One region of the Peribacillus sp. FSL P2-0133 genome, then DNA from elsewhere that is predicted to be linked to it. Evidence: riboswitches for the same ligand, from Rfam matches in the RefSeq annotation. Region 1 holds a riboswitch; each other region holds the start of a gene.

Region 1 (8,037 bases):
ATTAGACCGGACAAGCCTGTATATTTGTATGCTCAAAGCGAAATCATCAGCGGAAGAGCTGCAGCCATGCTATACAAAAAGGGCTACAGGGAACTTTTTCACCTAAAGGGCGGTTTCAAGATGTGGACCGGGAAAATCAAAGCAAAGAAATAAGACCCCATCACCGCATGGGCTCTTTTAAATTAAAAAGCATTCTTGTGCATCATGCGGGCTCTAGGAAAATGAAAGTTAACTGTTGAACTTTAATGAATTCTTACATAAACATGAAAAATCCCCGCCGGCAGGCAGGGATTTTTTTCGTGTAAGCTATCAGTCTATGCTTGATAACGCAGAACAGGTTTTCTTGCAGCAAGAGTTTCATCAAGCCGCTTTATAACGGTTGTATGCGGAGCTTCCTGAACGATTTCCGGGGTTTCTTCCGCTTCCTTGGCAATCTGGATCATCGCATCGATGAACGCATCCAGCGTTTCTTTTGACTCGGTTTCAGTCGGTTCTATCATCATTCCTTCTTCCACGTTCAACGGGAAGTAAATGGTTGGAGGATGATACCCGAAATCCAGCAATCTTTTGGCTATATCGAGAGTCCTTACCCCTAATTTCTTTTGACGGCGTCCGCTTAATACGAATTCATGCTTACAATGACGATTATATGGTAAGTCAAAAAATGGTTCTAACCTACGCATCATATAATTGGCATTGATGACCGCATTCTCCGTGACGGCTTTAAGGCCATCAGGACCCATTGACCGAATGTACGTATATGCCCTCACGTTTATCCCAAAATTACCATAATAAGGTTTTACCCTGCCAATGGATTGCGGACGATCATAATCAAGAACGAATTGCTCACCTTGTTTGACCACAAGCGGTTTAGGCAAGTAAGGAATCAAGTCCGACTTCACCCCTACAGGACCAGAACCCGGGCCGCCGCCGCCATGCGGGCCTGTGAATGTTTTATGGAGATTTAAGTGAACCACATCAAAGCCCATATCACCCGGGCGTGCTTTTGATAGGACTGCATTCAGATTGGCTCCATCATAATAAAGCTTCCCGCCTGCGTCATGGACAAGTTGTGCCATTTCCAAAATGTTTTCTTCAAATAATCCCAATGTATTGGGGTTCGTCAGCATCAAGGCCGCCGTATCCGGTCCGACAACACGCTTTAAATCCTCAAGGTCGACTAACCCATTTTCATCCGACTTCACTGTAATCGTTTCAAGTCCGGCAACAGTTGCAGAAGCAGGATTCGTACCGTGTGCAGAATCAGGTACAATCACTTTAGTCCGTTCTGTATCGCCATTCGCTTCGTGAAAAGCGCGAATCATCATCAATCCAGTCCATTCACCGTGAGCACCCGCTGCAGGCTGTAGTGTCACTTGGTCCATCCCGGTGATTTCCGTTAAGTGTTCCTGCAAATCAAATAATAGTCCCAATGCTCCCTGAACAGTAGCCGGATCCTGATATGGATGGATATGGGCAAAACCGTTGAAGCGTGCCACATTTTCATTTATTTTCGGATTATATTTCATCGTGCATGAACCCAGCGGATAAAAACCCGAATCCACCCCATGATTCCGTTTGGAAAGTGCTGTATAATGACGCATGATATCCAGTTCGGACACCTCAGGAAGCTCTGCCTCTTCTTCACGGATGTAGTCGGCAGGAAGAATTTCTTCGAGCGGAATAGTTGCAACATCCATTTCTGGCAGACTGTATCCGATTCGACCGGAAGTACTGATTTCAAAAATGAGTGATTGATCTTGATTATTCATGTTGATCCCCCAATTCCTGCGCAAGTGCATCAATTTCTTCTTTTGTTCTAAGTTCAGTTACCGCGACCAGCATATGGTCTTTCAGCTCAGGATAAACCGTCCCTAAATCGAAGCCGCCAATCATCCCTTTTTCAAAAAGGTTTTTATTGATTTCTGAAAACGAAGCAGGCAGTTTAATGACAAATTCATTAAACGAAGGACCGTCGAATATCACTTCCACCCCTTTTGCCATAATTACTTTTTTCGCATAATGCGCTTTTTGAATATTTTGCACGGCCATTTCTTTGACACCCTTTTTCCCAAGCGCGGTCATTGCAACAGAAGCTGCCAAGGCATTCAAAGCTTGATTGGAACAAATGTTGGATGTGGCTTTGTCACGGCGAATGTGCTGTTCACGAGCTTGAAGAGTCAGTACAAACCCCCTTTTTCCATTTTCATCCACCGTTTGACCGACGAGTCGGCCCGGAACTTTCCGAACAAGTTTATTAGTAACGGCAAAATATCCACAATGAGGTCCCCCAAATGCCGCTGGAATGCCGAATGGCTGGGCATCCCCCGCTACGATATCTGCACCGAGTGCACCAGGGGATGTCAAAGCTCCCAATGCAAGCGGGTTACTGGAAACGATAAACATGGACTTGACTCCATGAATGATTTCCTCCATTTCTTTCAATGGCTCGATGCGGCCAAAAAAGTTCGGATATTGCACGATCACTCCTGCAATGTCATCATTCGCCAATTCCCTTAAAGCAGCTAAGTCCGTCACACCGTCTTTATAAGGAACTTCGACCACTTCCACCCGTTGCCCTTTCGCATATGTCTTCACAACTTCTCTTGATTCAGGATGAACGGTTCCTGAAATGAGAATCTTCTTGCGTCGTGTCTGGCCTGAAGCAAGCATGGCTGCTTCAGCTAGCGCCGTCCCGCCGTCATACATGGAGGAGTTAGCAACATCCATGCCCGTCAATTCACATATCATCGTTTGATATTCAAAGATCGCCTGAAGCTCGCCCTGTGAAATTTCAGGCTGATAGGGTGTATAAGCCGTATAAAACTCAGAACGGGATAAAACATGATCGACGATGACCGGTGCGTAATGGTCATAGACACCCGCACCAAGGAAGGAAGCATAGTTTTTAAGGTCCGCATTCTTGGCAGCAAGCCTTGATAATTCTTTCATTAATGCAGGTTCCGATTTAGCAGGCTTGATATCGTATTCTCCTTGAAAACGAACGCTTTCAGGGATATCATTGAAAAGTTCTTGAACAGTAGATACCCCTATCGCTTCCAGCATTTCTTGTTTATCTTGCTCTGTCATGGGTAAATAACGATGTTTCATCTAATGACCATTCCTCTCTATTTACGTGGTTTTTTATAAAAAGGTGTTTGTATGATAACGGCTTTCAAACGTTTGGAACGGATTTCCACTTCGACTTCCGCATCCAGCACCGAAAATTCCTTATCGATAAGTACCAATCCCACGTTTTTCTTCAACGTTGGTGATTGGGTACCGGTCGTGACCTCGCCAATGGCTTTATCACCGCTGTAGACCTTATACCCATGACGTGGAATGCCACGGTCAATCATTTCAATTCCCACAAGCTTGCGGGGAGCTCCTTTCTCCTTTTGCTCAGCAAGAACGGCTTTCCCGAAAAAATCCACTTCCTTATCCACTTTTACTGCAAAACCAATACCGGCTTCCATCGGGGTGATGTCCGCTGAAAGCTCCTGTCCATACAGCGGCAGTTTCGCTTCAAAACGCAGGGTATCACGAGCACCTAAACCAATCGGCTGAACCCCCTCTTCCTTTCCGGCTTCCATAATCGCCTTCCAAAGGGCAGGACCATTTTCACTGTCGCTATATATCTCAAACCCATCTTCACCAGTGTATCCAGTACGGGATACCAACGTGGAGATACCGTTGATCAGGACATTTTCCTTGAACTTGAAAAATCCAATTTCACTTAAGTCAGTATTTCCCGATAGTTTTTGTAATATCTTTTCTGCAGATGGTCCTTGAAGTGCCAGCTGTGTATAGTCACTCGATACATTCGTAATTTGGACATCTTCCGTTAAATTAGCTTGCAGCCAATTGAAATCTTTTTCTGTATTCGCTGCATTGACCACGAGCAGATAGTCGTCCTCAGCCCTTTTATACACGATAAGATCATCAACCGTGCCTCCGTTTTCATAACACATGGCGGTATATTGGGCACCGCCCTGTTGCAGCTTTGATATATCATTAGTCAGCATCTTCTGTAAAAAGGAAAGGCTCCCAGGACCCTTAACATCGACTTCCCCCATATGGGAAACATCGAATAACCCCGCTTTTGTACGTACGGCTTCATGTTCGTCCTTTATACCCGAAAATTGGACAGGAAGTTCCCAGCCGCCAAAATCAATCGTTTTACCTCCGTATTCACGATAAACCTCAAATAGTGGTGTTCTTTTTAAATTGGTCAAAAAATGACCCCCTTCAGATTTTTTTAAATTAATTGGCTTCATTATCAAAAGCTTCTTGTCATTACGCATCAGGTATATCCTGATTCATGATGTGAAAAAAGCACAAAAAAGGACAGAGAAAGCCCGTTTGAGCTTTTTCTCTGTCCTGAAACCTGAAAGTTTACCTATGTAATAGGTTTTCCCCTTTGGTGGCCGTCCCAAAACGGGCGGCGCTCTCCAGAGTTGCGTCCAATAAGAGTTCTTTTGCCTGAGAGATTCACTGCTAAGTTTGCTCCTTCGGCGCTACATCCGTAGTCTCTCCCCTTATCTTCACCCGCATATGAATGGTCTACCAATGAAAGGAAGCGAAATAGCCCCAAGCATCGGTAAAACCTTTGAGCATCATGGAATGCATTCTCTGCCAATTCTCCTAAAACTTCAGAAACCGTTTGAGTGATCTCCTTCAGTAATCTTGGATAAATTAGGAGCCTATAGCTCATACTAAGAAAACACGAACTGCAAAATCGATGTACAAAGATTCTTTGTAGCGTTTGGAAATTGGAATTTTCTAAATATACTTATATCCTACCCTAAGAAACTTATCTCTGCAATATCTTTTGAAAAGAAATATTTTTCTTACTTCACATACGAAATGTTCGGGTTTTGACCTTTTATTAAGGAAATTATGATTTAAGAGGGAGTTATTTCTATGAAAATCAATATATCCTTCAATTCTGAATGGAATGACGAGTTTCTGCAAAAAATGGAAAATGACGGTCCATGGGGAAATTGGGAGCTTTATAAGTTGGCGGTTCAAATGGAGGAAAATCTTATCATCCCTGATTTTGAAGGTTTACAGGCGCCCAAGCACCTTCCGCAGTTAACCCCGCTTCCCCATCAATTGGAAGCAGCCAAGCAAGTGGTGGAAAAGATGAATGGAAAGGCCATTTTAGCTGATGAGGTGGGGCTCGGAAAAACAATTGAAGCAGGCTTGATCCTAAAAGAGTATATGATTAGGGGCCTTGTAAAAAAAGTATTGATCCTTGTTCCAGCCTCCCTTGTCACACAATGGGCTTTTGAATTGAATACCAAGTTTCATATACCGGCAGTCGTTCAGAGAAAAAGTTATGTTTGGGAATCCTGTGATGTGGTCATTTCATCCATTGATACAGCGAAACGCGCTCCACATCGAGATATCATTTTTACTCAGGAATATGACTTCATCATTATTGATGAAGCTCATAAACTTAAAAACAATAAGACGAAGAACTATGAATTCGTCCAAAATCTGAAAAAGAAATTTTGTTTACTCCTGACAGCCACTCCGATTCAAAATAAAGTCGAGGAGATTTTTCACCTCGTTTCGTTATTGAAACCGGGCCACTTGGGAAATGCCTCACTCTTTTCGGAAAAGTATAAAGGGAAAGGCCGGAACATCATTGAAGATGAACACCTAAAGGAACTGGTCAATACTGTCATGATTCGAAACCGGCGGGCCGATACTGGCATTGAATGGACAAAACGGCATGTGGAAACCATCACCATTGAATTTTCTCCAACGGAACAAGCATTGTACGATGCTGTTTCCAAATTCAAGCCTATTTCGGATGGATCAAAAGGAAGCGCCTTTTCGGCTCTCACTCTCCAAAGGGAAGCATGCAGCAGCAGAGAGGCGGTCTTTTATACATTAAAGAATATGAAAGAAAAATATGATCAGCCTTCCCCTGACTTTTTGGCAAAGCTTGATGATTTATTTTCTAAAGTGAATGAAACAGTTCAGAACTCCAAGGCTGAAAAAGCACTGGAACTGATCAAGAAAATTGATGACAAAGTGATTATCTTTACCGAATACCGGGCGACTCAGCTATATCTCCAATGGTACCTACAGCAGAATGGAATTTCTTCGGTTCCCTTCCGAGGCGGTTTTAAGCGCGGAAAGAAAGACTGGATGCGGGAATTATTCCAAAAGAATATACAGGTATTAATAGCAACAGAAGCTGGCGGGGAAGGGATAAACCTTCAGTTTTGCCATCACTTGATTAATTTTGACCTGCCATGGAACCCCATGAGGCTCGAACAGAGAATTGGACGGATTCACCGCCTTGGTCAGGAAGAAGATGTGATGATTTATAACTTTGCCACGAAAAATACAGTAGAAGAACATATTCTGAAGTTACTATACGAAAAAATAAATTTATTTGAAAAAGTAATTGGAGAATTGGATGATATTCTAACCAAACTGGATATTAACAACATTGAAGAATATTTAATTGATGTGGTCGGCGAGTCCAAAACAGAGGGCGAAATGAAGATCAAGATGGATAATTTTTCATCGTTAATCCAATTCGCTCAATCAATGAAGGAAGGTGAGGTTCATGCAGCAACGGGAAATTCATGATTTTTTAATAACTTTTTTTAAGGCCAACGATTGTGAAATACTGGATAATGCACCAACCCACCTTACAGTCCAATTGACGATTGAAATGGATAAAGAATTAATGAACAGACCCTTTTACTGGCATTATCTAGAAAAAACAGGTGGCGTTCCGAACCCAGCACAGATGACTTTCATTACCGATCCAGAACAAGCTCCATCCGATTTAAAGGGAGAAATGATTCATTTTGGCTCCCCACGCCTTCATCAAATTATTCAATCAACCAAAAAGCTGGCAGGGTATACTAGACTTTTTGAGGATACTCCTCCATTAAAAGGCGGCGGAAATAATCCTTTGTTTCCTTGGCTGACCCTGAATGTGAAAATATCCTATCAATGCGACCGTAAAAAAGATACTTTCATGTCGATAGGACTGAATCTAATCTCAGGTGAGATCATGGAAAAGTTTCACCATCGGGTTTTACCGATAAAGGTCACCCCAAAAATACCGGATTACTCCTTTACGCTTTCACCTTTGATCATGCCCAAGAGTGGATTGGCAAGACTGGATACATACATCAGGACCAGTTTCGAGGATGATGACCATTCTTGGGCGGAGGAAGCAATGCTGCGCTGGCAGAATGATTTGAATTTATTGGAGCATTTTTACAAAGATATGGACGAAAAAAGTGAGAGTTATTATACCGAGAAAGAAGCACTAAAAGCTCAATATGAACCCAACATCAGAATATCCATCATCAACGGAGGATTATTTTACCTTTCAGATAGGGCGTTGGGATAAGTAAAGAACGAAAAGAAACAGATGTCCTAATTTTCGGGACATCTGTTTCACTTTTTGATATTTTTCCTTACGAACATCGACAAAGCAAAAGGGACAATGCCAAACCAATGGGACATACCATGATTTTTATCCTCTTTTCTGTGACGGCGCTTTTCTTTTCGTTCTTTTTTCGTCAGATTAAAATACTCGACAAGCTGCTGCGTCAGATATTTAATATAAGCGTTTGTAGACATATAAAATCATCACCCTATGCAAAGTATGCCCGTTTTACGCTCCTTTTATTCCTTCGCTTGTTCCCTGAACACGTGAACATGTCGCGTTCCGTTTTAAAAGAGTGTTGATTATCCGTATTAGCCAGCTTGCTTTTCCAACCATTCTTTCACTTTCCCCGCTTCTTTATCGTATTGAATGATGACCCTGCCCTCGCGATCATTTTTAGTCGTGGAAGAAAACTCGATATATACGTAAGGACCTTCTTGTTTCATCAAGGAATACCGCACCACACCATTGGGATATGAAATTTCCCCCTGGATGATTTTTGGGATTTCTTCGCCCCACTCTGCCGTCACATCCATGATGGCTAGATGGACAAGATGGTCGGCCACAAGCGATTCTTCCACTTCTTTATAAAACTTTTTATCAATGAT
Region 2 (8,037 bases), 1.1 Mb from region 1:
GGAGAGTGCATGGAGATATGTAGATAAATGAGTCTATCCTTTGATTTGTGCAACTAATGGTATATTTTCAAAAAAGGTTGGTAGATCTATTTCAAAAAACTATATCTAGTACCCACCGAGAAAGCGCTTACAGTGATAGGTCAGTCTCCCAGTATGCTAATAATTCACACTCATTGAAGGACTGAACCTTTATAAGGAAAAAATTCCAAGTAGCCTATAAAAGTAGAAAGTGGGGAATCGTATGCAGGAACAAAAGTTGGATAGAGGGTTAAAAAACAGGCACGTACAACTCATAGCTATTGGTGGTGCAATCGGAACGGGATTATTTCTTGGAGCAGGAAAATCTATTCATTTAGCTGGGCCATCAATTCTATTTGCTTACATGATTACAGGCATCATTTGTTTTTTAATCATGCGCGCACTTGGAGAACTACTCTTATCTAATTTGAACTATCATTCCTTTGTTGACTTTGTAAGAGACTATTTAGGTAATATGGCAGCATTTGTAACCGGCTGGACATACTGGTTCTGCTGGATTTCAATCGCAATGGCCGACTTAACAGCAGTTGGACTTTATACTCAGTATTGGTTTCCCTCCGTACCGCAGTGGATGCCTGGATTAATTGCACTAGTCATATTGCTATTTATGAATCTTGCAACCGTAAAACTTTTTGGCGAAATGGAATTCTGGTTCGCATTAATTAAGGTCATAGCTATTCTAGCATTAATTGTTATCGGTATTTTCATGATTATTAAAGGCTTTTCCACTGATTCAGGCGCAGCAAGTTTCACGAATCTATGGAGTCACGAAGGTATGTTCCCAAATGGAATAAATGGTTTTGTCCTCTCATTCCAGATGGTAGTGTTTGCGTTTGTGGGCATTGAACTTGTAGGACTTACAGCAGGTGAAACAGAAGATCCAGAAAAAGTTATCCCCAAGGCGATCAATAATATTCCTATTCGGATTATAATTTTCTACATTGGCGCACTTATTGTCATTATGAGTGTTTATCCGTGGAACGCAATCATCCCAACGGAAAGCCCATTCGTTCAAGTATTTGTGGCTGTAGGTATTGCTGGAGCTGCTGGTATCGTTAATTTTGTAGTCCTAACATCGGCTGCTTCGGCATGTAACAGCGCAATCTTCAGTACAAGCCGGATGGTATACTCACTTGCCAAAGATAAAAATGCACCTGTACCGTTTGCAAAACTTAATGACCGTAAAGTACCTTCCAATGCATTGTTCTTTTCAACTGTTGTCATTTTAATTTCTGTTGTTTTGAATTATTTAATGCCTGAAGGAGTATTTACCTTGATTACAAGTATTTCTACCGTATGTTTCATCTTTATTTGGGGAATTACAGTCATCAGTCATTTGAAATACCGTAAAACAAGACCAGATCTAGTGAAAAAGAACAAATTTAAATTACCACTTTATCCAATTTCCAATTACTTGATCCTTGTTTTCCTAGCGTTCGTCCTAGTTGTTCTTGCACTTGCGGACGACACTCGTGTTGCCTTATTCGTTACTCCTGTTTGGTTCATTATGCTGATTGCGATTTATAAGATGCGCATAACGAAGGTGGATCAGGCGAATCAGAGAGAGGTAGCGGGGAATTAAGAGGCAAGAAATCCTTTGATTCTATTTGCTGTGTTTGTCCAGATAGTTGCCGCTCCATTTTTTCCAACTGGGTGAGTAAAAAATCTGCCCGTTTTAAAAAGCCAAAGATATCTGGTTGATTCTATGATAATTCGAAATAAATATTATAGAATAGTATTGTTAGCGCTTTCAAAAATGCTTGACATAATTATTCTCAACAACTATTCTAAATGTACCAAATTGAATAAGCGGATGACAGTTGTGGGAGAGTGCAAAGCGACAAGCCACCGAAGGAGCAAGTTCCAAAAAGACCCTTGGAATAAATCTCTCAGGTAGATGGAACCACAAATGGACGCACCTCTGGAGAGCGCGTATAAACATATACGCCACCAAAGGGGAAAGGCTCTATTAAAAAATGGAGCTAAACTCTCAGGTAAAAGGACAGAGAAGGGTAGAGAACGCTACGACCCTTTTCTGTCCTTTTTTGCGTGCAAAAAAGGTTGTAAAGCATACTGTTTTTAGCAGTTTTCATAGAAAAGCAGGCCTGTAGCGGGAAAGAGCACCATATTGGAATTGAAAATTATGTAAAAATTCAGAATTAACAAAAATGTCCGGGAGGGAAAATGAAATGAGTTTACAACAAAATGATTCAACCATTTTTAAAGCGATTGAGAAAGAAGGACAACGTCAACATCAAACACTGGAATTGATTGCATCAGAAAATTTTGTTAGCCCAGATGTATTAGAGGCAATGGGAAGCGTGATGACAAATAAATATGCAGAAGGTTATCCAGGAAAGCGCTATTATGGTGGATGTGAATTTGTCGATGTGGCAGAACAAACGGCCATTGAGCGTCTAACAAAGCTTTTTGGTGCCAAATATGCAAATGTTCAGCCTCACTCAGGTGCACAAGCCAATTTCGCAGTTTTTTTCGCACTCCTTCAGCCTGGTGATAAGGTGATGGGAATGAACCTTTCACATGGTGGCCACTTAACTCATGGAAGTCCAGTCAGCGTTTCAGGAAAATGGTTTGAAGTTGTGTCTTATGGAGTTAGAGAAGATACTCAGTTAATTGATTATGATGAGTTGGAAGCTATCGCAAAGAAAGAACAACCTAAATTGATTATTGCAGGAACAAGTGCCTATCCAAGAACGATTAATTTTGCACGATTTAGAGAAATCGCCGATCAAGTTGGTGCAAAACTTATGGTGGATATGGCTCATATAGCCGGGCTGGTAGCTACTGGTCTTCACCCATCCCCAATCCCATATGCGGATGTTGTGACAAGTACAACTCATAAAACATTAAGAGGACCTCGGGGGGGCATCATTTTAACGAACGATGAAGTAATTATCAAAGCGATTAATAAATCCGTATTCCCAGGAATTCAAGGCGGTCCACTTATGCATATCATTGCAGCAAAAGCAGTTGCATTCAACGAAGCTTTACAACCAAGCTTTAAGGATTATGCGAAACAAGTCATTGAAAATGCTACAACACTTGGCGAAACATTAAAAAATGAAGGTGCAGCACTTGTTTCTGGTGGAACAGATAATCATATTGTCCTTTTAGATTTGCGTCCGTGGAATTTAACAGGAAAAGAAGCGGAGAAATTATTGGAAGACGCAGGCATTACCGTGAATAAAAATACGATTCCCTATGATCCAGAAAAGCCATTTGTTACGAGCGGTATCCGAATGGGGACAGCAGCTTTAACAACTCGAGGCATGAAGAGGGAAGAGATGGTGAAAATTGGTGAAGTGATTGCAACTGTTCTAAAGAGTAAAGGTAATAAAGACGTCATTCAGAAAGCAAGAGAAACAACCAAAGAGATTTGTGATGTTTATCCGTTATTTCAACAGCCAACTACTGTGTAAAGAAAGGGGCAGCTTAATGGAATTATGCCTTTGCTGAAACCTGAGCAACTGCCATGGCAGCGAGATACTACTAGCAATAAAGAAACCTGTAACAGTTGAACTATTTTGCAGAAAATCATAATTGGGGGTAAATCATGGGTATTGAAACAGCATTAAAGCAAACACCGCTTTTTGAAGTATATAAAAAATACGGGGCAAAAGTTATAAATTTTGGTGGCTGGGCTCTACCGGTTCAATTTACCAGCATTTTAGAAGAGCATGAAGCTGTTCGAACTGAAGCAGGACTTTTTGATGTTTCTCATATGGGAGAAGTACTTGTGGAAGGGAAAGATGCCGAGAGTTATATTAACTACCTTGTTACAAACGATGTAACAAAGCTTGGCATCAATCAAGCACAGTATACCGCAATGTGTTATCCAGACGGTGGAACGGTCGATGATTTATTAGTTTATAAATTAGGAAATGAAAAATATTTACTTGTCATTAATGCTGCAAACATTGAGAAAGATTACGAATGGATGAAGCAGCATGTAAAAGGAGAGATGGAGCTCCAAAATATTTCGGAAGACATCGCTCAGCTTGCCATCCAAGGACCAAAGGCAGAAAGCATTTTGCAAAAGTTAACGGAAATTGATTTATCAGAAATTGGTTCTTTTAAATTCGCCCAACACGTCAACATCTCGGGGATTTCCGATGTACTTGTATCCCGTACAGGTTACACAGGAGAAAATGGATATGAGCTTTATTTATCTGCAGACAAAGCGGTAGCACTTTGGGAAAAGATCTTAGAAACAGGAGCCACGAGTGGATTAAAACCATGCGGACTTGGTGCACGGGACACGCTTCGGCTGGAAGCACGTCTTGCACTCTATGGCCAAGAACTAAGTAATGATATCAGCCCGCTTGAAGCAGGAATCGGCTTTGTCGTAAAGACGAACAAAGAAAGTGACTTTATCGGAAAGTCTGCTCTTACAGAACAAAAAGAAACTGGATTAAAACGAAAATTAGTAGGGATTGAAGTAACAGGCCGGGGGATTCCGCGTCATGGTTACAAGGTAATTTCTAAAGATGGAGAGGAAATAGGTATTGTTACATCAGGAACACAATCACCATCTTTGAAGAAAAGCTTAGGTCTTGCCTTGGTATCAGCCGATCAAGCTGAAGTGGGGACACCAATAATAGTGGAAATCCGAAATAAACAGATTGAAGCCGTTATTGTTAATGCACCATTCTACAAAAGGTAAGCGGAAATATTTTAATAGAGTTATCGTGTAGTTTTCATGAGTCGATATCCGTTACCTTGCATGCAGCCTAAAATCGACTACTTAAGAGCAAAATTACCCAAATTATATTCTGAATTATGGGAATAGTTAAAAAACAAAAAAGAAAAGAAAAGGGGAAAATACAATGACGAAATTATTATCAAGTTTTCGATATAGCAAAGAACATGAGTGGGTGCAACAATTAGAAGGAAACCGTGTTCGTATTGGAATCTCTGATTATGCACAAAAAGCGTTAGGTGATATCGTCTTTGTTGAAAATCCAGCGATTGATGATGAAGTAACTGTCAATGAATCGATGGGAACGATCGAGTCAGTTAAAGCAGTTTCCGAACTTTACTCACCTGTTTCAGGAACAGTAGTTACTGTAAACGAAGAGTTAGAAGGCGCTCCAGAGACGATTAACGAGCATCCATTTGAAGCAGGGTGGTTAGTCGAAGTAGAAATGTCCAATCCAGAAGAATTAGACTCACTTCTAAACGAAGATGAGTATCAAGCATTTACTAATGAAGGAGAGGAATAATATGACAGCCACTTATAGATACCTTCCTGATACGAAACAAGACCAAGACGAGATGCTAACATTTTTAAATATTTCTTCTATAGATGAGTTATTTGAAGATATTCCAGCTGAAATCAGCCTGCAGGGGGAGCTAAACATCCCAAAGGCGGTTCCTGAACCGCTGCTTGTGAAAAAAATGAACCAGCTTGCTACAAAAAACAAAAATGCGAATCATTACCCGACTTTCCTAGGCGCGGGGACATATGATCACTACATTCCAAGTGTGGTAAACCATATGATTTCACGCTCCGAATTTTACACAGCCTATACACCTTACCAACCGGAAATCAGTCAAGGTGAATTACAAGCAATTTTTGAATTTCAAACGATGGTCTGTGAGTTGACAGGAATGGATGTGGCTAACTCTTCCATGTACGATGGTTTTACATCGCTTGCAGAAGCTGCATCACTTGCTGTTGAGGCTACGAGACGTTCGAAAGTTCTTGTTTCCAAAGCGGTACATCCTGAATCCCGTGCTATTTTACATACAGTAGCAGGTGGTCCGGGATACACAGCTGAGGAAGTAAACCTAGCTGATGAGATTACAGATTTAGGGAAGCTGCAAGAACAAATAGATAATGACACTGCTGCCGTAATTGTTCAATATCCAAATTTCTTCGGTTCCATTGAGGATATAAAAGCAATTAAGAAAATTGCGGAAGAAAAAGGTGCCCTTTTAATCGTAAGCGCCAATCCTCTTGCACTAGCACTCTTGCAGGCTCCTGGGAAACTTGGGGCAGATATTGTGATCGGTGATATGCAGCCATTAGGAATCCCGATGTCCTTTGGCGGTCCACACTGCGGCTATTTTGCGGTAAATAAAAAACTCATGCGCAAAATCCCAGGACGAATTGTAGGCCAAACAGCAGATGAAAAAGGACAGCGTGGATTTGTGTTAACACTTCAAGCACGTGAACAGCATATTCGCCGTGATAAAGCCTCATCGAATATTTGTTCCAACCAGGCATTAAATGCTCTTGCCTCTTCTATTTGTATGACATCACTTGGAAAGCAAGGGATTCGTCAAATGGCACAGCTAAACATTGAGAAAGCTGATTACATGGCGAAAACTCTAGAACAGAAGGGCTATACCATAATCAATGAGGCACCATTCTTCAATGAGTTTATAGTCGGGCTTCCTCGTTCGGTAAAGGAAGTCAATGCAAAACTTCTTAAGGCGGGTATTATCGGTGGATTTGATTTAGAAAGTGATTACGGTTTTGAAAACAAAATGCTGCTAGCTGTGACTGAGCAGCGAACAAAAGAAGAAATTGACCAATTTGTTGATGCTTTGGAGGCGATTGTAAATGGTTGAATATAATGAGTTGATTTTTGAAATAAGTCGTCCAGGACGGGTAGGTTCAAGTATTCCGGATAGTGACGTTGACTATGTTGATATAAATGAAAAATTTCCAAAGCACTTAATCCGTGACGAACCTGCTGAGCTGCCAGAAGTATCAGAGTTGCAGCTTGTCCGCCATTACACAGCGCTCTCTAATAAAAACCATGGAATCGATAATGGATTCTATCCACTGGGTTCTTGTACGATGAAGTACAATCCGAAAATAAATGAAGATGTGGCACGGTTGGAAGGCTTTAGCCGCATTCATCCCTATCAGCCCGTTGAAACAGTACAAGGTGCATTAGAAGTTTTATATGAATTACAGGAAGAGCTAGCCGTCATTACAGGAATGGATGCTGTAACATTACAGCCATCCGCAGGGGCTCAAGGGGAATGGACAGGTTTAATGATGGTTAAGGCGTATCATGCTGAAAAAGGTGAAACCAGAACGAAAGTACTTGTTCCAGACTCAGCGCACGGTACAAATCCTGCAAGTGCAAGTGTTGCTGGTTTTCAAACGATCACGATTCCATCCGATAAAAATGGATTAGTTGACCTAGAAGAATTAAAGAAACATGTTGGATCTGATACAGCTGCGCTAATGTTGACGAATCCGAATACCCTTGGACTTTTTGAAAAAGAAATTGTGGAAATCGCTCAGGTTGTTCATAAAGCAGGGGGACTATTATATTATGACGGAGCGAATGCCAATGCCATTTTAGGAAAAACAACACCAGGTCAAATGGGCTTTGACATCGTGCACTTAAATCTTCACAAAACATTTACGACTCCTCATGGAGGTGGCGGTCCAGGGGCAGGTCCTGTCGGTGTGAAAGAGAAACTTACTCCATACTTGCCAGTTCCGCGCATAGAAAAAGAAGGTGATAAATATGTGCTGAACGCTAATTATTCGCACTCTATCGGAAGGGTAAAAGGGTATTATGGAAACTTCGGAATTCTCCTGCGGGCATATACTTATATTCGCACGATGGGGCCTGTTGGGCTTCGCCAAGTATCAGAAAGTGCTGTGCTTCATGCTAATTACCTTCGTAAAAGATTGGAGCCATACTTTGAAGCGCCATATTTACAAATTTGCAAGCATGAATTTGTCCTATCCGGATCCAGACAGAAAAAGCTAGGTGTAAGAACGCTTGATATAGCAAAACGCCTGCTAGATTTCGGCTACCATCCGCCGACCATCTATTTCCCGTTAAATGTTGAGGAATGTTTGATGATTGAACCGACAGAAACAGAGTCGAAAGAAACACTCGATGCATTTGCGGAGGTAATGATTACAATTGCCAAAGAAGTGGAAGAAAACCCAGGGGTTGTTTTAGAAGCACCACATACTACAGTGATTGGGCGATTGGATGA
Region 3 (8,037 bases), 2.6 Mb from region 1:
AAAGCGTGGAATTCACGAGTATTTACTCCAAATTCACGAGTATTTACTCCAAATTCACGAGTATTTACTCCAAATTCACGAGTATTTACTCCAAATTCACGAGTAAAAACGTAGAATTCACGAGTATTTACTCCAAATCCCAAGTAAAAGCCCGAACCTCCTGAAAAGAGTATTTTCTCGTTGTATTTATTAGTTAAAATAGGGGTTTTGATTATAAACAAAAAAGATTAGTAGTTTCATATGAGACATTGTTTTTTGTCCGCTATTAACTTTGTATAATTACTCTTAAGAAAAAGGACATTATGACTTTGGATGTCGATTATAAGAAAGGCTCAGTCTTTTGACTGAGCCCTTTCGATGTTCTTTTAATGTTTCATTATCCAAAATAACCAGCATCAGAAAGTGTTTCAAATATCGTTAACGGATTTAGGTTCCAACTGAACCGCGTGCTTTCTGAAAGCAAGACTTACCGTGATCATCACAATGAAATTGACCGCCAAGGCGATGATTCCCACATTCAAATCTTTCGCGGCTTGCGGCAAGGACGGAAACAAGGTTCCTATAGTTGAAGAACTGAGTGTAATGCAGATTACGATGAATAATCCGGTGATGATGCCGGCGATTGCGCCATATTTATTGATGGGATTATTCTTCTTCAGACTAAAGAGCAGGGACGGGAATAGCTGTGTAATGAGACTGTATCCCATTAGAATTAATGCTGACATCGTTTCGCCGCCGTTTAAGGTGAAGTAGACGGCTATAAGGGCAATGACTGGAACAAGAAACTTTGCCAATCGTACAACGTGGCGATCGGACACTGCAGGTGCAAATTCCTTATAGACGTTTTTCGCGAGCAGTGTAGCGACGCTCATCAAAAGCATGGATCCCGGCACCAATGCGGTCAACAATCCAGCTCCGCCGATTATGCCTATAAACCATGGATCAAATGTCTCGATCGAAAGGCGCAGCAATGAGAGGTCTGCATCTGCCCCAACAAGTCCGGGCACTTTCAATATAGCTGTAAACCCAACGAAAAAGACGAATAACAGCATGAGTGTATATAAAGGGCTGATGATGGCATTTTTTCGAAATACCTTGCCGCTGCGTGCTGAATAGACAGCGCTGAAAACTTGTGGCCACATATAGAAACCGAATACGAGCAATATTACCGTGGAGATAAACCATGATACGCTAAGTCCCTGGTCAGGGAACTTTAGAAAACCAGGTTTGGCCGCATCAATCGCTTCAAACATCGGCTGAAATCCGCCAAAGTAATGGATCGGCAGATAAATCCCCAAAAATCCTATTATGGCGACCATCATGATATCTTTAATGACCGCTATCCAAACAGAACCGTGTATACCGGAGATCATCACATAAATGGTTAGGCTGATCGCCCCCATCCAAACTGCCTCGGACATTGAGATGGCACCATAAGATGCCTCTGAGACAATGATTCCCAATCCTTTCAGCTGCACGACGATCACTGGAATCATCGACACCACACCGACAAGTGCAGCCAAAATTCCTAAACTGGGACTCTTATATTTGCTCACAAAGAAATCGGATTGAGACATCAGTTTATTTTCTTTGGCATATTTCCATATTTCCGGAAGGAGCCAATAGGATAATACGTAAGACAGAGTAATGTAAATTAGAACATATAGAGCGGGTGCGCCCTTGCCATATGCCCAGCCGCTGCCGCCAAGGAAGGAGAAGGTCGTATAGATTTCCCCGGCCATCAGCAGAAAGACGAAAATCGCACCAAAACCACGTCCGCCCACCGTCCATTGTTCCAAGTTCATATCTTTTCCTTTTGAAGAGCGTATCCCTAAAAATATCGATAGAAGTAAAAATGCTAAAATGATTAAGAGAGCAATATTCATTTCTGGTCACCTTCCCGATTCCTGGGATCCAGCTTATACATGATGCCCAATATGGCAGAGGTAAGGACAACCCACATAGCCATCCAGAACATATTGAAAGGCATCCCTAATACGTATGGTTCTATTTTATTAACAAAAGGTAGAAATCCTAGTATGCCTATAAAAGGAACTAGAGTAAGGATATATATAATCTTCATTAAACAAACCCCTCCGTTTTAAATAAGTGAAACGTCCATCAATGGGGTTTATTCTTCAATGCCACTGATGGCTGGGTGAACCAAACCGGGAAGGAAAATTCATACAAGACGGATTTACCTTCTTTTAAAAAGGTCCGATGATATATAATAGCTTACACTATTTTGATATAAAATTTAATGGAGTTGGGTGATATATTTTAGCAAAAAAGTGCCAACTGCCTAATCTTGATATGTTTCTTAGATGGATAAAGCCTTGAATTCGAATTGAATTCAAGGCTTTATTTCCTTTAGCTATTTTTTTTCCGATAGTTATATAGTATCACCAAGAGTATGAACCAGATCGGGGTCAAGAGCAGTGATAGTCGTGTAGCTTCAGCGAATAGCATAACAATAAGGATGAATAGGAATAATCCTAAAATGGCGTAATTGACAAAGGGTGTAAAAGGAGCCTTGAAAGTCGATTCGGCTCTTAGATCAGGCCTTGTTTTCGAATATTTGATATGGGAGATCAAGATAATGCTCCATACCCAAATGAAACAGATGGCACTGATGGTCGTCACGACGGTAAATGCCTGTTCCGGTATCAGCTTGCTTAATAATGCCCCTATTGATACAACGATTGTGGATGTTAATAAGGCATTGCTTGGAACAGCCTGTTTATTTAATTTTTCCAGTTTAGCAGGGGCTTCGCCATTTCTGCTTAACGTATAGAGTATTCGGCTTGTTGAAAATAAACCGCTGTTACATGCAGAAGCAGCGGATGTCAACACGACGAAGTTGATGATTCCTGCAGCGACAGGAATGCCGATTAACGCAAAGACCTCTACAAATGGGCTGCTTGAGGCATCAAGTTGTGTCCATGGGTTGACACAGAGAATGACGAATAGGGCACCAACATAGAAAAGTAAAATCCGGACAGGGATTTTATTGATGGCAGAAGGAATGTTCTTTCTCGGGTTCGCCGTTTCCGCTGCGGAAACCCCGACCAATTCGACACCGACAAATGAGAAGACGACCAACTGTAATGATAATAGGAATCCGGAAATGCCATTGGGGAACATGCCCCCATGATTCCATAGGTTCGTTATGGAAACCGTTCCGGTATTGGTGTTGAAGCCGATGATCAATAGAATGATTCCTACGATGATCAAGGCAATGATCGTGATTACTTTAATGATGGCAAACCAGAATTCCAATTCGCCAAATAACTTAACGGTCAATAGGTTCAACCCTAACAGAATGACTAGGCATATTAGAGCTGGAATCCATTGAGGGATATCGAACCAATATTGTATATAGACACCGACAGCTATGATATCGGCCATTGCGGTCATGATCCAACAGAACCAATATGTCCAACCTGTCACGAATCCAGCCCATGGACCGACATATTCGGTTGCAAATTCAGTGAATGATGCATAACCTGCATTGGATAATAGCAATTCGCCCAGCGCCCTCATCACAAAAAACAAGGCAATCCCTATTATCAGATAGGAGAATATAATGGAAGGTCCAGCCAATTGTATGGCTTTTCCGGATCCTAAAAATAAACCGGTGCCAATGGTTCCTCCTATTGCAATCAGTTGTACATGTCGATTTTTTAAATCTCTTTTTAATTCCTGTTTAGCCAATTCTTACGCCCCCGTTTTTTATAGTCTTGTTAGTAATGATTTCAACCTGCATGGTCTTGGAGAGAGGGACGTGATTTTTTGCCCTGCTTGCCTATTCCATTGGTTTTCAAGAGTGTAGTTTTAAGTCCAATCACAAAATGGACAATAAAAAAAGAGATTGGATAATACCAATCTCTTAAAGGGTTCAGAATAACAATTCTATCATTCGTTACTCTTCTGTCCTTTTGCCTGAGATTGTGAATCCTTCGGCGCTGCATCTTGTACAGTCTCTCCAGAAGCTGCTCCTGCTATAGTGTCATCCATAGCATTCATCGCTTGCTTGTATGCGGTTGTGAAGAAATGTCTGTCAGTGTTAATCTTCCACTGTTGGATCATTCATTATGCTTATAAAATAATATTGGAATTCTATCATCAATTTTTCGGTAGGTCAACAATATTTTTGAAATGAAACAGGCATTATCGCAGTTTAATAGTGGTTTGTATTTAACTTAAGGTTTAAGCAGAAGTGATAGTTTTCTGCTCTTTTTGAACGATCACTATTATAAAATACTGAACATCATTTTTTTAAAATGATATTTTTAGATTAGAAAAATCGACAAGATATTATTGGTAACTGTTTATTTCAAAAATACAATTGTATTTTTACAGAATATTTACTATTATAAGATAAGAAAATATAATTGAAGTGTTATGTAATATTGATTACGATAAAGCATTTCTAATTAAAAGAGAGTCGTTCGTGGCAAGGATGGAAAAGCATTACCGATATTGCATCTGGGGGAGTTAATCATGTCGAACAAGGAATTAAAGAGAGGGCTGGAATCAAGACATATTCAAATGATAGCTTTAGGCGGAACCATCGGGGTCGGTTTATTCATGGGTTCTGCGAGCACGATCAAATGGACCGGGCCCTCTGTTATGCTTGCTTATGCAATCGCAGGTATTTTTATATTTTTCATCATGCGTTCCATGGGTGAGATGCTATATTTAGAACCGACTACAGGTTCTTTTGCAACCTTTGCGAGCAGCTATATACATCCCTTGGCAGGTTATATGACTGCTTGGAGCAATTGGTTTCAATGGGTAATCGTCGGAATGTCCGAAATCATCGCGGTTGGGTTGTATATGCAATATTGGTTCCCGGAGTTACCTGCTTGGATACCAGGTGTGGTCGCCATGATCATCTTGGGGGCGGCAAACCTTATTTCGGTTAAATCCTTCGGGGAATTTGAATTTTGGTTTGCGCTTATAAAAATCATAACGATTATATTGATGATCATTGCCGGCCTTGGCCTTATCTTCTTTGGAATAGGGAATGGCGGGGATGCTATTGGATTATCGAATCTTTGGGCAAATGGCGGCTTCTTTACGGGAGGCTGGACAGGATTCTTCTTCGCGCTTTCCCTAGTAGTGGCTTCCTATCAAGGCGTTGAGCTTATCGGAATCACAGCAGGAGAAGCGAAGAATCCAACCAAGACCGTAACAAAAGCGATCCAATCAATCATATGGCGCATTTTAATTTTCTACATTGGTGCCATATTCGTCATCGTGACAGTATTCCCTTGGGATCAACTGGATGACTTAGGCAGTCCATTTGTTTCAACCTTTGCCAAAATAGGTATCACTGCAGCGGCAGGCATCATTAATTTTGTCGTAATCACTGCAGCAATGTCTGGATGCAACAGTGGGATTTTCAGTGCAGGACGTATGCTTTACACACTGGCATTGAATGGCCAAGCTCCGAAAGCCTTTGCTAAAGTATCTAAAAATGGAGTGCCGGCATATTGCACGATCGCTGTACTTTTAGGATTGGGCATCGGGGTTATCCTGAATTACCTTGCACCGCCTCAATTATTCCTTTATGTGTACAGTGCGAGTGTATTGCCCGGGATGATTCCATGGTTTGTCTTACTTATCAGTGAGCTTAAATTCAGAAAGGTGAATGCTGCTGTAATGGAGAAACATCCGTTCAAAATGCCGTTGGCCCCTTACAGTAACTATGCGACGATTGCCTTTTTACTGATGGTGCTGGTCGGTATGTGGATCAATCCTAGTACAAGGATTTCCTTGGTTGTCGGGATCGTTTTCCTAGCCTTGGTCGCAGCAAGTTATTACATGCTGAAAATGGATAAACGAACACCATTGGATGTTAAATCCGATGATGAGATTTCCTGATAAGGTAAAAAAAGCCCTTCTCTTAATTCGAGAAGGGCTTTTTTTGTTTTTTTGGATCAATTGTGGAATTCACGAGTAAATGCGTGGAATTCACGAGTAAAACAGCGAAATTTACGAGTAAAACCGTTGAATTCACGAGTAAAACAGCGAAATTCACGAGTAAAGCTAAATTGACCCCATTACAAGGGAGGGACAGCAAGGGGAATGTATCTTCCTGCCAGTTTTTTCATAGGATGTAACATATTTACCCGAGGAAGGGGTTATCTTTTGGAAAGAACTAAGCTTACCGGGCGTATCGTTACACCAAATGATGCTGAGTATGAGCGTGCCAGGATAAATAATAACTTAAGTTTTTCTAAATTCCCAAAGGTCATTGTGTTTTGTCAAAATTCCGATGATGTGTTGAATTCATTGAAGTGGGCCCGGGAAAATCATGCACCTTTCCGGGTTAGGAGCGGCAGGCATAGTTATGAAAATTTTTCATTAGTGAATGGCGGTCTAGTCATTGATATTAGTGAAATGTACAATATCAAGGTCAATCGTGAAAAAATGATCGCAAAAATTGAAGCCGGAGCTGATTTAGGGCGAGTATATAATACGTTATGGAACTATGGAACGACGATTCCGGCAGGGACCGAAAGCAGTGTTGGTGTTGTAGGTCTTACGCTCGGCGGTGGAATAGGTATGTTAACGAGGCGCTTTGGACTTACTTGTGACAATCTACTTGAAATAGAAATGGTAAGGGCGTGTGGAAAGAGGGGCGCCAAACTCATTAAAGCAAATAGGAAAATCAATAGTGATTTATTTTGGGCATGCTGCGGGGGAGGAGGGGGAAACTTTGGCATAGTCACTTCTCTTACTTTCAGGGTAACCCCCGTATCAAGGGTATCCGTTTTCTCCGTCACATGGGGGTGGGAAGATTTCGAAGCGGTGTTTGAAGCCTGGCAGGATTGGGCCCCTCAAGCTGATGAATGCTTAACTTCAGAAATAGAATTCAAGGCAAAGGAAGCAAACGAAATTTTTGCTAAAGGTGAATTTGTTGGATCGTCACATAGATTGAAGCAGCTATTAAAGCCTTTGACAAAAACTGGTTCACCAATAAATGTCATGATAAAGGAAGTCCCATACATTGAAGCCGTAAGATTCTTTGATTATCCAGCTGGAAATCAACCGGCGTATCGAAAGAGGTCAGGATCTTTCATTGAAAAAGCTTTTCCGGAGCAAGCAATCATGACCATGAAACATTTTTTAGGAAATGCTCCAAATGAAAATGCAGCCATTTGGCACCAATCCTTAGGAGGAGTGGCGGGCCTTAAAGATCCAAAGGAGACAGCTTTTTATTATCGCGATGCCATCATCGCCCAGGAGTATCAGGCTGCATGGACCAATCCAGAAGAAGAGCGGCTAAACATTCGTTGGATCAAGGACCTGAAGCATGCCTTGTCGCCATTTACTACCGGTGACTATGTGAATTGGCCGGATACTCTAATCAAAGATTGGCCAACTGCGTATTATGGAGAAAATTTCAAACGGCTTAGGGAAGTGAAAACGAGGTATGATCCATACAATGCGTTTAAGTTTTCCACAAAGCATACCGCCATTAAATAAGTGGGTTTGAAAAAGCTTGGATTCACCATAAATATTCGTTATATAAAGGCCTATTCCTAAATTTGGATATAGGCCTCTTTCTTCTTGTTTTGAATTAATTAATCGAGATAATACTCAAAATCATTCCGCTTGCTGAGCTTGTACTGTATTGTAAACCTGATTTACGGAAGATTGGGCTTGGGCGATTTCTTGAGCAGCTTGTTTAATGGCTTCTTGTGCCAAAGTTGGATCAGAGGAAGATTTTTCAATTGCTTGTGAAAGTAAGGTTTGCGTAAGGGTAACGTTTGCTTTTGCTTGATTTAATTGATTGATATCAATTTGTTGCTGAGGCATGTAGTTTCTCTCCTTATGTCATTATTGGGATTACTCCATTAGGATGACCGTTCTTTTCTATTTTATAAGGAGAAAAAAATATAACCTAGACAGGATGGACAGCTTGGAAAAGTTCTGAAACGTCCAAAAAAGTATTCGTTTTATTTACTTAGAATCCTGAAATTTTCATCTGCATAATTACTATTACGTTCCTTGAATATCATAATG

The links. A riboswitch is a leader RNA that binds a small molecule or an ion and turns the genes downstream of it on or off. The one in region 1 is predicted to bind glycine.
Region 2: another riboswitch for glycine. It lies ahead of glyA (serine hydroxymethyltransferase); the one in region 1 lies ahead of gcvT (glycine cleavage system aminomethyltransferase GcvT).
Region 3: another riboswitch for glycine. It lies ahead of MKY17_RS03235 (amino acid permease); the one in region 1 lies ahead of gcvT (glycine cleavage system aminomethyltransferase GcvT).

Annotation. Positions count from the first base shown of each region.
Region 1 is NZ_CP150254.1:3,884,445-3,892,481, forward strand. It holds gene MKY17_RS18625 (rhodanese-like domain-containing protein) at 1-153, shown strand, start outside; gene gcvPB (aminomethyl-transferring glycine dehydrogenase subunit GcvPB) at 315-1,772, opposite strand; gene gcvPA (aminomethyl-transferring glycine dehydrogenase subunit GcvPA) at 1,765-3,111, opposite strand; gene gcvT (glycine cleavage system aminomethyltransferase GcvT) at 3,129-4,235, opposite strand; glycine riboswitch at 4,461-4,548, opposite strand; gene MKY17_RS18645 (SNF2-related protein) at 4,924-6,612, shown strand; gene MKY17_RS18650 (YqhG family protein) at 6,590-7,390, shown strand; gene MKY17_RS18655 (YqzE family protein) at 7,438-7,623, opposite strand; gene comGG (competence type IV pilus minor pilin ComGG) at 7,741-8,037, opposite strand, start outside.
Region 2 is NZ_CP150254.1:2,770,885-2,778,921, forward strand. It holds gene MKY17_RS13310 (amino acid permease) at 242-1,621, shown strand; glycine riboswitch at 1,951-2,055, shown strand; gene glyA (serine hydroxymethyltransferase) at 2,229-3,479, shown strand; gene gcvT (glycine cleavage system aminomethyltransferase GcvT) at 3,614-4,723, shown strand; gene gcvH (glycine cleavage system protein GcvH) at 4,887-5,282, shown strand; gene gcvPA (aminomethyl-transferring glycine dehydrogenase subunit GcvPA) at 5,284-6,636, shown strand; gene gcvPB (aminomethyl-transferring glycine dehydrogenase subunit GcvPB) at 6,629-8,037, shown strand, end outside.
Region 3 is NZ_CP150254.1:666,560-674,596, forward strand. It holds gene MKY17_RS03220 (hypothetical protein) at 1-143, opposite strand, end outside; gene MKY17_RS03225 (sodium:solute symporter) at 408-1,886, opposite strand; gene MKY17_RS03230 (DUF3311 domain-containing protein) at 1,883-2,083, opposite strand; gene MKY17_RS03235 (amino acid permease) at 2,371-3,714, opposite strand; glycine riboswitch at 3,921-3,999, opposite strand; gene MKY17_RS03240 (amino acid permease) at 4,504-5,889, shown strand; partial or broken gene MKY17_RS03245 (FAD-binding oxidoreductase) at 6,157-7,507, shown strand; gene MKY17_RS03250 (hypothetical protein) at 7,618-7,830, opposite strand.